3 regions of the Paenibacillus antri genome follow, and region 2 is predicted to be linked to each of the others. Evidence: riboswitches for the same ligand, from Rfam matches in the RefSeq annotation. Region 2 holds a riboswitch; each other region holds the start of a gene.

Region 1 (3,274 bases), on a different contig from region 2:
CGGACAAGGCCCGCAATACGATCTCATACGCGATGTTACGGTTAAAAATCCGAACCTGCTCCCTGCCCCGGATACTGCTGAACACCGCAAGCAATAAGACCACGAACGTATTGGTTTTGATGCCGCCGCCGGTCGAACCCGAGGAAGCTCCGATGAACATGAGGAAAATGATAAAAAATTGAGTCGCCGTCATTAATTCGGAGGTAAACATCGTGTTAAATCCCGCCGTTCTCGGCGTAACGCTTTGGAAATAAGCGGCCCAGACTCGCTCCGACCAAGTGAAGGTTTCATAAGCCGTGGGGTTCAACAGTTCGAGCAGAAACACGACGACAAACCCGCCGATCAGAAGACACCCGCTTGAAAGCAGTACGATTTTCGAATGTAAAGACAATGCGTCCCATTTCCGCTTCCGGAACAGATCGAGCAGCACCGTGAACCCGATGCCCCCGATCATAAACAAAAAAGTGATGACGACGTTCACGACCGGGTCTCCGACGAATCGATTCAACCCGTCGGGCCAGAGGGAGAACCCCGCGTTGTTAAACGCCGATACGGAATGAAAGACGGCGTAGTACGCCGCTATCCCTACCCCCATATCCGGCGCCCAACGAAGGGTGAGGATGACGCTTCCCGCCAATTCGACGATTAGAGCGATAAAGAAAATGCTAAGCGATAAACGAACGAGTCCTTGGATCGAGTTGGAATTCGTCGACGTCTGAATGAGCGTCCGTTCCTTCAGCCCGAGCCGCTTGCCCAGCAGCACGGCGATAATGACGCCGAAGGTCATAAATCCGAGACCGCCGAGCTGGACCAAAACGAGCAGTACGATTTCACCGAACATCGTAAGCTGCTGACCCGGATCGAACACCGCGAGACCCGTCACGCAAACCGCGGAGGTCGCCATAAAAAAAGAATCGAGCAGCCCGAGGGATTCGCCCGACGTCGAGGATATCGGCAGCGACAACAGCATCGTCCCAAGCAAAATAATGGCGGCGAAACCGAAGACCATCCATTGCTGCGGACTGATCTCGATGGAACGCTTCACATTAGATCTCAGCACGAGTTCACCTCTATTCCGCGATCCCTTTTTCGAAACGAGTGATATCTTGGTTGGATCCGATCATGACGAGAACGTCTCCTTCTTGAATCTTGTCGTCCGCAAGAGGAGACACGATCATGGAGTTGTCCTTTCTCTTAATGGCCACCACGTTACAACCGTATTTCGCCCGGATATTGATCGCTTTGAGCGATTTATCGTACATCGCTTTCGGCGCCAACACCTCGACGAGACTGAAATCCGGAGATAATTCCAAATAATCGACCGTGTTATTCGACGTGATTTGATGGGCCACCCGGATGCCCGTGTCCCGCTCCGGCTGAATGATATGATCCGCGCCGATCCGCTCGAGCACGCGTCGATGGTATTCGCTCGTCGCCTTGGCCGTGACTTTCTTGATCCCCATATCCTTCAAGATGAGCGAAGTAAGAATGCTCGCTTGGAGATCGTCTCCGATCGCCACGATCGCGTGGTCCATATTCGAAACGCCCAGCTCCTTTAGAACCTTTTCGTCCGTCGAATCGGCTTGAAAAACATGAGTTATGATGCTCGAAAAGTCCTGTACTTTTCGAATATCCCGGTCGATCGCCATCACTTCGTACCCTAGAGAAATCAACGTTCTCGCGACGGTCCCTCCGAAGCGCCCAAGGCCAATGACGATAAACTGTTTTTTCATCCTCTGGTCCCCTCCGTTTCCCCTACTATTTACCTTACAGCGCTTAACTAAACCGCCGAATCCGTGAAAATGACAACAAAAAACCACGGAGGCTTGCGCCCCCGTGGTCTAAGCAGATCACAAGATCACATCCTCTTCTCCACGCTTACGAGGTTAGCTGTCGGATTCGGGCGGTAAGAGTCGCCCTACGCGGATGGTTCGAAGCAGCGTTCGATTGCTCCGATCCGCGATTCACCCCTTGCAAACCGGTTCGGCATGAAGCGCGGCTTGCGGCGGGTCCCCCGTTTTCCATATCGGAAACTCAGCGATCTATTGGTATTCGCTTTCCATGGAATGAATCATACGCCTCGGAAACGGGTAAGTAAAGTTCGAGTTCGCGCCGTAATCCGGGATAAATCGAGGAAAACGGGCAATGCGCCGGGATAACCGTCCGAATGTGCAGAGCAGCTCCTCCATGATCGGCGCGCCTTTCTGTATTTATCGATAGCGAAAAGGACAATAATAATGGAAAAATGAGATAGGTGGCAGCCGGATGCATGTCATTGTCGCCGTTTGGGTGACTTTCGCTTCGATGCTTTGGGGAAATTGGGCGAATTGGAGAAAGTACCTTCCCACGATTTTGTATATGCCGTTATGTAATCTCTTGTATTTTTACTTAACGAGCGACCATCGCCTCTGGAAGTTGGTCCCTGATGTTCTATTGTCGCAAAAAGGGGTAGACCTTCTTTATTTATTTATCGTCTATCCGCCTACGGTCGTTCTCTTTTTATCCAATTATCCGAATGAACGACAACGCCAGATCGTTCATTTGCTTAAATGGGTATTCCTCTATGCCGGCGTCGAATGGATAGGACATCAAACCGGAAGAATCGTTTACGATAACGGTTGGAACTTCGGGTGGTCCGTTTTCTTTTTGCTTTTTATGTTCCCTATGTTATACCTTCACCACAAGAAACCGATCCTCGCATACGGTTTAAGCGTACTTTGGGTGGTGTTTTATGTCATTGTATTTCAAGTTCCGTTATAATCCCGATTACGAGTTGAATATTCACTAACCCGGCTTACAAGCAGAATCTGTGCTTTGGACCATTTCGGCTCAAAGATTTCTCGTCCCGGCGCTTTCTTCGCGTGCCGGGCTTTTTCCGTACAAAAAAAGAAGCCTTGTATATATCAAGGCTTCTGAACATTTCATGTATGGAGCGGGTGATGGGAATCGAACCCACGCTACCAGCTTGGGAAGCTGGAGTTCTACCATTGAACTACACCCGCAGTGAAAGTAATTATAGTATGTTTCGAAGCGGATTTCAAGGGGGTACGGCGCATTAGTGGACGAACGCCAACATCTGGTAAACTGGAGGCAGAACCGATTAAAGGAGGAGTTTCGCATGAAATACCGGAGATTGGGACGAACGGATCTGAAGGTGTCGGTCATCGGCGTCGGGACGTGGCAGTTCGGGGGCGAATGGGGCCTTACGTATACGCAAGCGGAGGCGGACGCCGTGCTCCGCCGCTCCAAGGAGCAAGGGATCAACCTGATCGAT
Region 2 (3,274 bases):
ATACGATGTATTGGTATTGTACCCTTCTTCGGACAAAGAAAAAAGGGCCGCCAAAAGCGACCCCATAACTCCCGAATGAAAGAACATGATTGAAAAAATAAGGAACTTAGTTCGCGACCGGCTTCTTCGGTCCGATCACGTACACCGTATATCCTTTCTTGGTGCCGAACTTGTGCGCATGGGCTTCGCTGTCGAAGTACACGTCGATCTTCTTGCCTTTGATCGCGCTGCCCTTATCCTCCGCGCGCCGGAATCCGACGCCGTCGATATACACCCACCATCCCATCGGAATGACGTTGGTGTCCACCGCGATCGTACGGCCTTCCGACACCGTCGTGCCCGAGGCGGTAATACCGTAACCCTTGTCGCCCTTCTGCTTGCCCGTCGAAGCGAGGCCGGCCGAATACGCCGTTAGCGTTACGTTCTTTAGCACGCCCTTCACGCCGAAGGTCATCCCGTCGAGCGTCACTTCTTGGGTTTCCGCCGACAAGACGGCTACCGCGTTCGTCACGGGCTTCGGCTCCACCTTCGTGCCGATGGCGACGATCTTCGCGAGGCTCTCCTGCTCCACCGTTCGAGCCAATACTTGTTCCGAAACGAGGACGCCGTCCTCGAACACCTTCTCGATTTGCTTAACAAGCACGCCCTCTTGGCCTTGTTGTACGACCTTCTCTTTACCCTTGAGCAGCGACTTGTCCTCTTGTTTGACCGTCTCGAACGGCAACGTGTGTTCCGTTTCCTCGACGACGCGTTGAACCCGTACGATCTTCACGTCGGCGGAAGCCGTCAGCCGTTCGTCGAGCGCCGGTTCGATCCGGTCCAGCTCGCCGAGCGTAACGCCCGCTTCGTTCAAGACGTCCCGCACGTTCGCTCCCGTCGTATACACTTCGACGGACTTGCCGTCCGCCGTAACGCTGACCGGGAACGCCCGATCGATCTCTACCGCAGCGCCGTGCTTCAGCCTCGACGTCAACGGCAGCGACGATTCGTCGTGCTCTCCTAAGACTACCCCTTGTTCTTCTAACACGTCTGCTACGGTCTCCGTCGTCGTAACGACCTCGATCGTGTTTCCGTCCGCGACGATGGATACGCGTTTGAACTGCGTACCGTACATCAACGCGGAGAATAGACCTACCGCCGCAAGCGCGCTTACGGCGACCGACAATAAAACCTTCTTATGAGCACGGGCCCAGCGCCATGCGTAAGACATGTCGGACAGACTTTCCTCATGGGTTCCTTGTACAGGAATATCCCCCATTGCTACAGTCCTCCTTACATAGTCCCGCCTTGTACGTGAGTTGTTGTCTCAGGTGCAAAGGATCGACGCGACTATATTCGTAGTGTGAGGCAACCGTTCGAATCCATGAAAAAAAGCCGGGACGAAGAGGCTCGTTCGCGGCTTTTCGTGGAAGCGAAAAGTGTGCATGTTCAGCACGGACGGTTACCTCTCTCGTAACGCTTACGAGGTTAGCTGTCGGATTCGGACCGGAGAGTGGCCCTATCTCGGCGTTCGCCGTACGTACAATGACGGCGTATCCGAAAATTCACCCCTAGACGTACCTTACGGATACGTCCGATGCGGTTCCCCCGTTTCCCCAAGCGATGGGCGGCTTCTGCAGTCGCTCATCGGGAAACTCAGCGATACTGGAAATATGTTGTAATCTTTATTTCATTCGGTGTCTGATAAGTATCATAAAGGGAGCAAGCCATCGTTGTAAAGAGGGGTCAATCCCCCGTAATCGGCGAAAATCGACGGAAATTCGGAATTTCTGGCCGGTTATCCGAAATAACCGTTTCGCGTTTCACCAATTTGCGCCAATTTCGCGCTTTATCTCCCCCTTTCTCCAATCGGGCGAAATAACGATGCCGCATTCGCGCTCGTGATCGCCGCGAAATCCTCCAATGAAAGCCCTTTGATCTCCGCCGCCGCCTCCGCGACGAGCCGGGCGAACCCCGTCTCATTTCGCTTCCCTCGATACGGATGAGGGGTCAAATACGGCGCGTCGGTCTCGACCAAAAGACGATCCATCGGCACCTTCGCCAGCACCTCTTTCGGCTGTTTCGCGTTCTTGAACGTAATCGGTCCGCCGAACGAGAGGTAGAAGTTCATGTCCAAACACATCTGCGCCGTTTCCCAGCTGCCTGAAAAACAGTGCATGACGCCCCCTACATCGTATGCCTTTTCCTCCCGCAATATGGCAACGACATCGGCATGCGCGTCCCGATTATGGATGACGATGGGCAGTCCAAGCTTCCGTGCCAACCGGATTTGCTCGCGGAAGACGCGGTGCTGAACGTCCTTCGGCGACGTATCCCAATAATAATCGAGCCCCATCTCGCCCAGCGCGACGACCTTCGGATGCGTACGCGCCAGATGCTCGACGTAGTCCAAATCTTCGGCCGTCATATCGATCGCGTCTTGGGGATGCCACCCCACGACCGCTTCGACGCAATCGAACGTTTCCGCGAGCGCAAGCGTCGTCGGGATCGAATCCCGGTTGCAGCCGATATTGATAATGCGGGTCACTCCCGCTTCGTTCGCGCGACGAACGATCGCCTCTCTCTCGCCTTCGAAAGAGGCGTGGTCTAAATGCGTATGCGTGTCCGTAATCATGGGTTCATTCTCCTCTCAGCCATTCCTCGGTTTCCGCCGTGACGTATGGATTGCCCGGCTCCAACATCCGTTCGGGCACGTAAATTCGGTGCTTCCCCGACGTCGTGCCGCTGATCGAGCGAACGATGTCGGACGCTTCGCTGATTTCGAGCAGCTCGCCGTCACGTTTCAACAAATAAATCGGTTTGCGATGCGCGTTTCGACCCGAGCGATAAACATCGTACGACAAATCTTTCGGAAAATCGACCTGCATATAATACTCCGGATCGTACCCTTCCCTGCGTATCGATTCCCGCAGCCGATCGAGCAGCGCGTCGTCGAGCTTCGACGGCGTGGCGTACTTGAACAATTTTCTATGTAGAAATCTTCGGCATAAATCCGACAAAATCGGATCCTTGTCGTTCGTCCACAACTCGAAGGCGGCTTGCGCCAGCGCTTCGTCCAACTGCAAATAATGCTCCGTGTCGAGCGTCCCGTCGAACAACCTGCGGAGCGACTCGGGCATGAAGAGGAACGCGTGACCGCTTTCGTATAATGATTTCGCTCGTGCGAAAATATTCCGCAGCACGATCTCCGAGCTCCGCGTCACCGGATGGAAGTACACCTGCCAATACATCTGGTAACGGGACGTCAAATAGTCCTCGACCGCATGCATGCCGC
Region 3 (3,274 bases), on a different contig from region 2:
AGCTTCATGCCGCCGATCATCGACGTATTTTTCGCCGACAGCTGATCCAGCTTGTATTGCTCGCCGAGCTCGTACGGATGGAACCATCTTTTGCGAACCATCAATTCCGTAATTTCTTGATGCAGCGCGAGCGCTTCGCGAAGCTGATTCCGCAGCAGCGCGCGCGCTTCCGGGGAAGCGGCTTCCGTCAAAGCGGCGGCGCTATTGCGGACGCCGTCCTTCGCTCGGACGAGGAAATCCATGGCGAACGTCATATCCGCCAGCTCCGGCATGCCGAGGGCGTTGATCGGATCAAGATAATCTTGATTCATGGAGTGAAGTCACCTTTCACCTTCCGTCTAGGATCGGAGTCGGCCGGATATCCGGTACGGGAGTCCGGAACGGCGCCTTCTCGTATAGCGCCTGCAGGTCGGCGAGCGCCTTCAGGCTTTGTTCGACGTCCTTTTGCATCAAAGCTCGCAGCTCTTGGTCGAAGACAAGCCCTTGCATTAATTTCGACTTCGCCAAACAAAGCGTCTTGAGATTCAGCGTCTCATGGAGATCGAGCGACTCGTGCGCCGCCAACGTGGCATGATTCATCTAACGTTCACCTCGGTTGGGAATCTTCGGTATGATCGGTATTTTTACCTAACGGCGCGCGGCTATTCTCCTTCGGTGAAGAAAAAAGGCTCGCCTCCTCGAACTACCGAGGAGCGAGCCGTTTGCGATTATTTTGCGATTTTCGCCGCCCGACGAGGCACATCCGGCAGCTCGTTGACCGAGACGACCGCGTCCGTGCGCTTGGCCGGCCGCTTCCAATACCGTTCGTTGCCGGGCAGATCGTCGAACCAAGCCGCGTCGCTCGGGCAATCGAGCGTTAGAAACTTTCCGTAGGCGCCGTCGCGCGATTGATGGTATTTCAGGTACGCCTTCCCGCCTTCGATCGCGAGAATTTCGATCTTCCCGGACGTATGGCTCATCGAAAGACGAACCCGCTTGCCGAGCCCCGACGTGCGCGCCTTCGCCTCTTCGACGATCCGGTACACCCGCTCGAGCGGCAGGACGAAGTCCGAATTGCCGGCGACGGGGCGATTGACGAAGAAATAATACGGCGTCACGCCCGCCCAACTCAACTTGTCGAGCAGCTCCCCGAGCACCGCCGGATCGTCGTTGATCCCCCGCAGCACGGGCGTTTGGTTGACGACGATCGCGCCCGCTTGATGCAGCGCTTCGAACCCGAGCTTCGCCTCGGGCGTAATCTCGCGAGGGTGATTGATATGCGCCATGACGTAGATGCGGCGTTCGGGCGTGGAGTGGGCGCGTATCGTCTCGAGCAGCTCCGGATCCTCGTAGATGCGCATCGGATTGAAGACGGGCAGCTTCGAGCCGAGGCGAATGATCTTGACGTGCGGAATGGCGCGAAGCCGCTCCAAGATCGATTTCAGCTTCGGTGTCGCAAGAATGAGACTGTCGCCGCCGGTCAGCAGTACGTTGTTGATTTCGGGATGAGCCGCGATATACGCGAGTCCCGGCTCGACGTCGGACATCGCTTCCTTCACGTCCGCACGAAACAGCCGTTTGCGGAAGCAGTACCGGCAATACGCGCCGCACACCTCGGATACGATCAAGAGCGCCGTGGACCGGTACTTATGCTGGCAGCCGGGTACCACGTAATTCGTATCCTCGTCGGAAGCGTCCCAACGCCCGTATTCGAGCAGCTCTCCCTCGTTCGGAATGACGAGCTTTCGAATCGGGTCCTCGGGATCGTTCCAGTCGATCAGCTTTAAGTAATAGTCGTTCACGCGAAACACGAACTTCTCCGTGATCCGCTTCAATCGACTTCTTTCTTCTTCCGGGATCGCTTCGAGCTTGTCGATGTCGGTGATGTATTTCGGCTGAGCCATGCGCATTCCTCCTCGATTCGAAGTAGCGGCCGCCGGCGGATACGCAAAAAAAACTCCGCCGACGACATGATAAAGACATGTCTCGCCAGCGGAGGTACGAACGGGGTCGTATGGACGCACGAATGCCCGAACGGAATCGGGTCTCGGCATGTATAAGCTAAGTAGGCAATAGAAATCGACCCATCTCCTGCTGACGAGGTTAGCTGCCGGGCTCGGGATTAGATGGTTCCCTACGGTCCAAACTTCGGAACGATTCGCCCCACGTACATTGGTTCCCCCGCTTCCCGTCGAACGGATGTCGACTGGGAATTAAGCGTAATTTTACTGTATCGAACGAAGATGACGCTGTCAACCCATTTTCCGAAAACGATTACGCCCCCGGGGGCGCCCAAGCCGCTCGATCGAAAGCTTCGGCCGCCTCGAAGTCGAGCGCGGTCAGTCCGCCGGCATGCCAAGACGTCAACCGGAGCGTAATCAGCTTGTATTCGATCGCGATGAACGGATGATGATCGAGCCTTTCCGCTTCCGCGGCGACCCGGGCGACGAAGGCGATCCCGTCAAGATACGACGAGAAGCGGTATTTCTTGACGATCCACTTCTCATCCTCCCGACGCCACCCGGCCAGAGGCGCCAGCCGCGATTCGATCTCCTCCGGCGTCAGCTTCATGCGCGGCTCGTCTCTTTCCCGATCTCGTAGTCCACGACGACGACTTGATCGACGAGGCCGTCCAACGAGGCGACGAACGCTTGATGCGCCGGATGCGGTCCGTAAGCCATCAAGGCGGCATGATCCTCGAACGTGATGCGCAGCCCGATCGTAAACCCATGGATGTTCTCGGTTTCGTGCGTAACGTTCCGTCCCGCGCTCATCGAGACGATGCCGGGAATGCGTCCCTGGAACGACCGCAGCTGCGTCAGCAGGCTCTCCTCCTGCGCCGCGGGCAGCTCGGTCCGAAATTTGAATACGACGATATGCTCGTACATGTGCCGTCATCCTTTCCTCTTCTTCGTTCCTCCTAGTTTACCATATCCGTCGGCGCGTCAACGACGTTTGCTGCCGTTCGGACGACCGGAGGCATAACGAAATGCGCCGAATTTATGCGCATTCTGCTCGAATCCCAACATTTGGCCCCTCCCCGAGCCGGACAAGCGTGGGGTATTCTGGTTATGGAGGTGATCAGGATGCGAAAAACCATGATATTCCTCGCATCGGTAGTAGGATCCGCAATATTGGCAACATCCGCTTCGGCGGCAACGAGTTACGAGACGGAAGTTCAGTACGGCGTGAACATGAGGACCCAGCCTAGTTTGTCTGGCAAGGTGATTCGCATGCTGAATCGCGGCGAAGACATCCATGTTCTCGGGGAAGCGTCCGGCAATTGGTTAAAGAT

What was found. A riboswitch is a leader RNA that binds a small molecule or an ion and turns the genes downstream of it on or off. The one in region 2 is predicted to bind cyclic di-AMP.
Region 1: it holds a riboswitch for cyclic di-AMP, as region 2 does, so the genes downstream of both, FE782_RS15115 (potassium channel family protein) here and FE782_RS29655 (resuscitation-promoting factor) in region 2, are expected to answer to the same signal.
Region 3: it holds a riboswitch for cyclic di-AMP, as region 2 does, so the genes downstream of both, FE782_RS10165 (KamA family radical SAM protein) here and FE782_RS29655 (resuscitation-promoting factor) in region 2, are expected to answer to the same signal.

What each region holds. Positions count from the first base shown of each region.
Region 1 is NZ_VCIW01000009.1:116,529-119,802, reverse strand. It holds gene FE782_RS15120 (TrkH family potassium uptake protein) at 1-1,060, opposite strand, end outside; gene FE782_RS15115 (potassium channel family protein) at 1,071-1,733, opposite strand; cyclic di-AMP (ydaO/yuaA leader) riboswitch at 1,861-2,050, opposite strand; gene FE782_RS15110 (CBO0543 family protein) at 2,266-2,760, shown strand; tRNA gene FE782_RS15105 (tRNA-Gly) at 2,929-3,002, opposite strand; gene FE782_RS15100 (aldo/keto reductase) at 3,119-3,274, shown strand, end outside.
Region 2 is NZ_VCIW01000032.1:9,761-13,034, reverse strand. It holds gene FE782_RS29655 (resuscitation-promoting factor) at 107-1,258, opposite strand; cyclic di-AMP (ydaO/yuaA leader) riboswitch at 1,441-1,612, opposite strand; gene FE782_RS29650 (TatD family hydrolase) at 1,829-2,614, opposite strand; gene FE782_RS29645 (HD domain-containing protein) at 2,619-3,274, opposite strand, start outside.
Region 3 is NZ_VCIW01000005.1:125,675-128,948, reverse strand. It holds gene FE782_RS10175 (spore coat protein) at 1-311, opposite strand, end outside; gene FE782_RS10170 (spore gernimation protein GerQ) at 328-579, opposite strand; gene FE782_RS10165 (KamA family radical SAM protein) at 708-1,883, opposite strand; cyclic di-AMP (ydaO/yuaA leader) riboswitch at 2,056-2,209, opposite strand; gene FE782_RS10160 (4a-hydroxytetrahydrobiopterin dehydratase) at 2,254-2,550, opposite strand; gene FE782_RS10155 (Dabb family protein) at 2,547-2,867, opposite strand; gene FE782_RS33090 (C40 family peptidase) at 2,982-3,274, shown strand, end outside.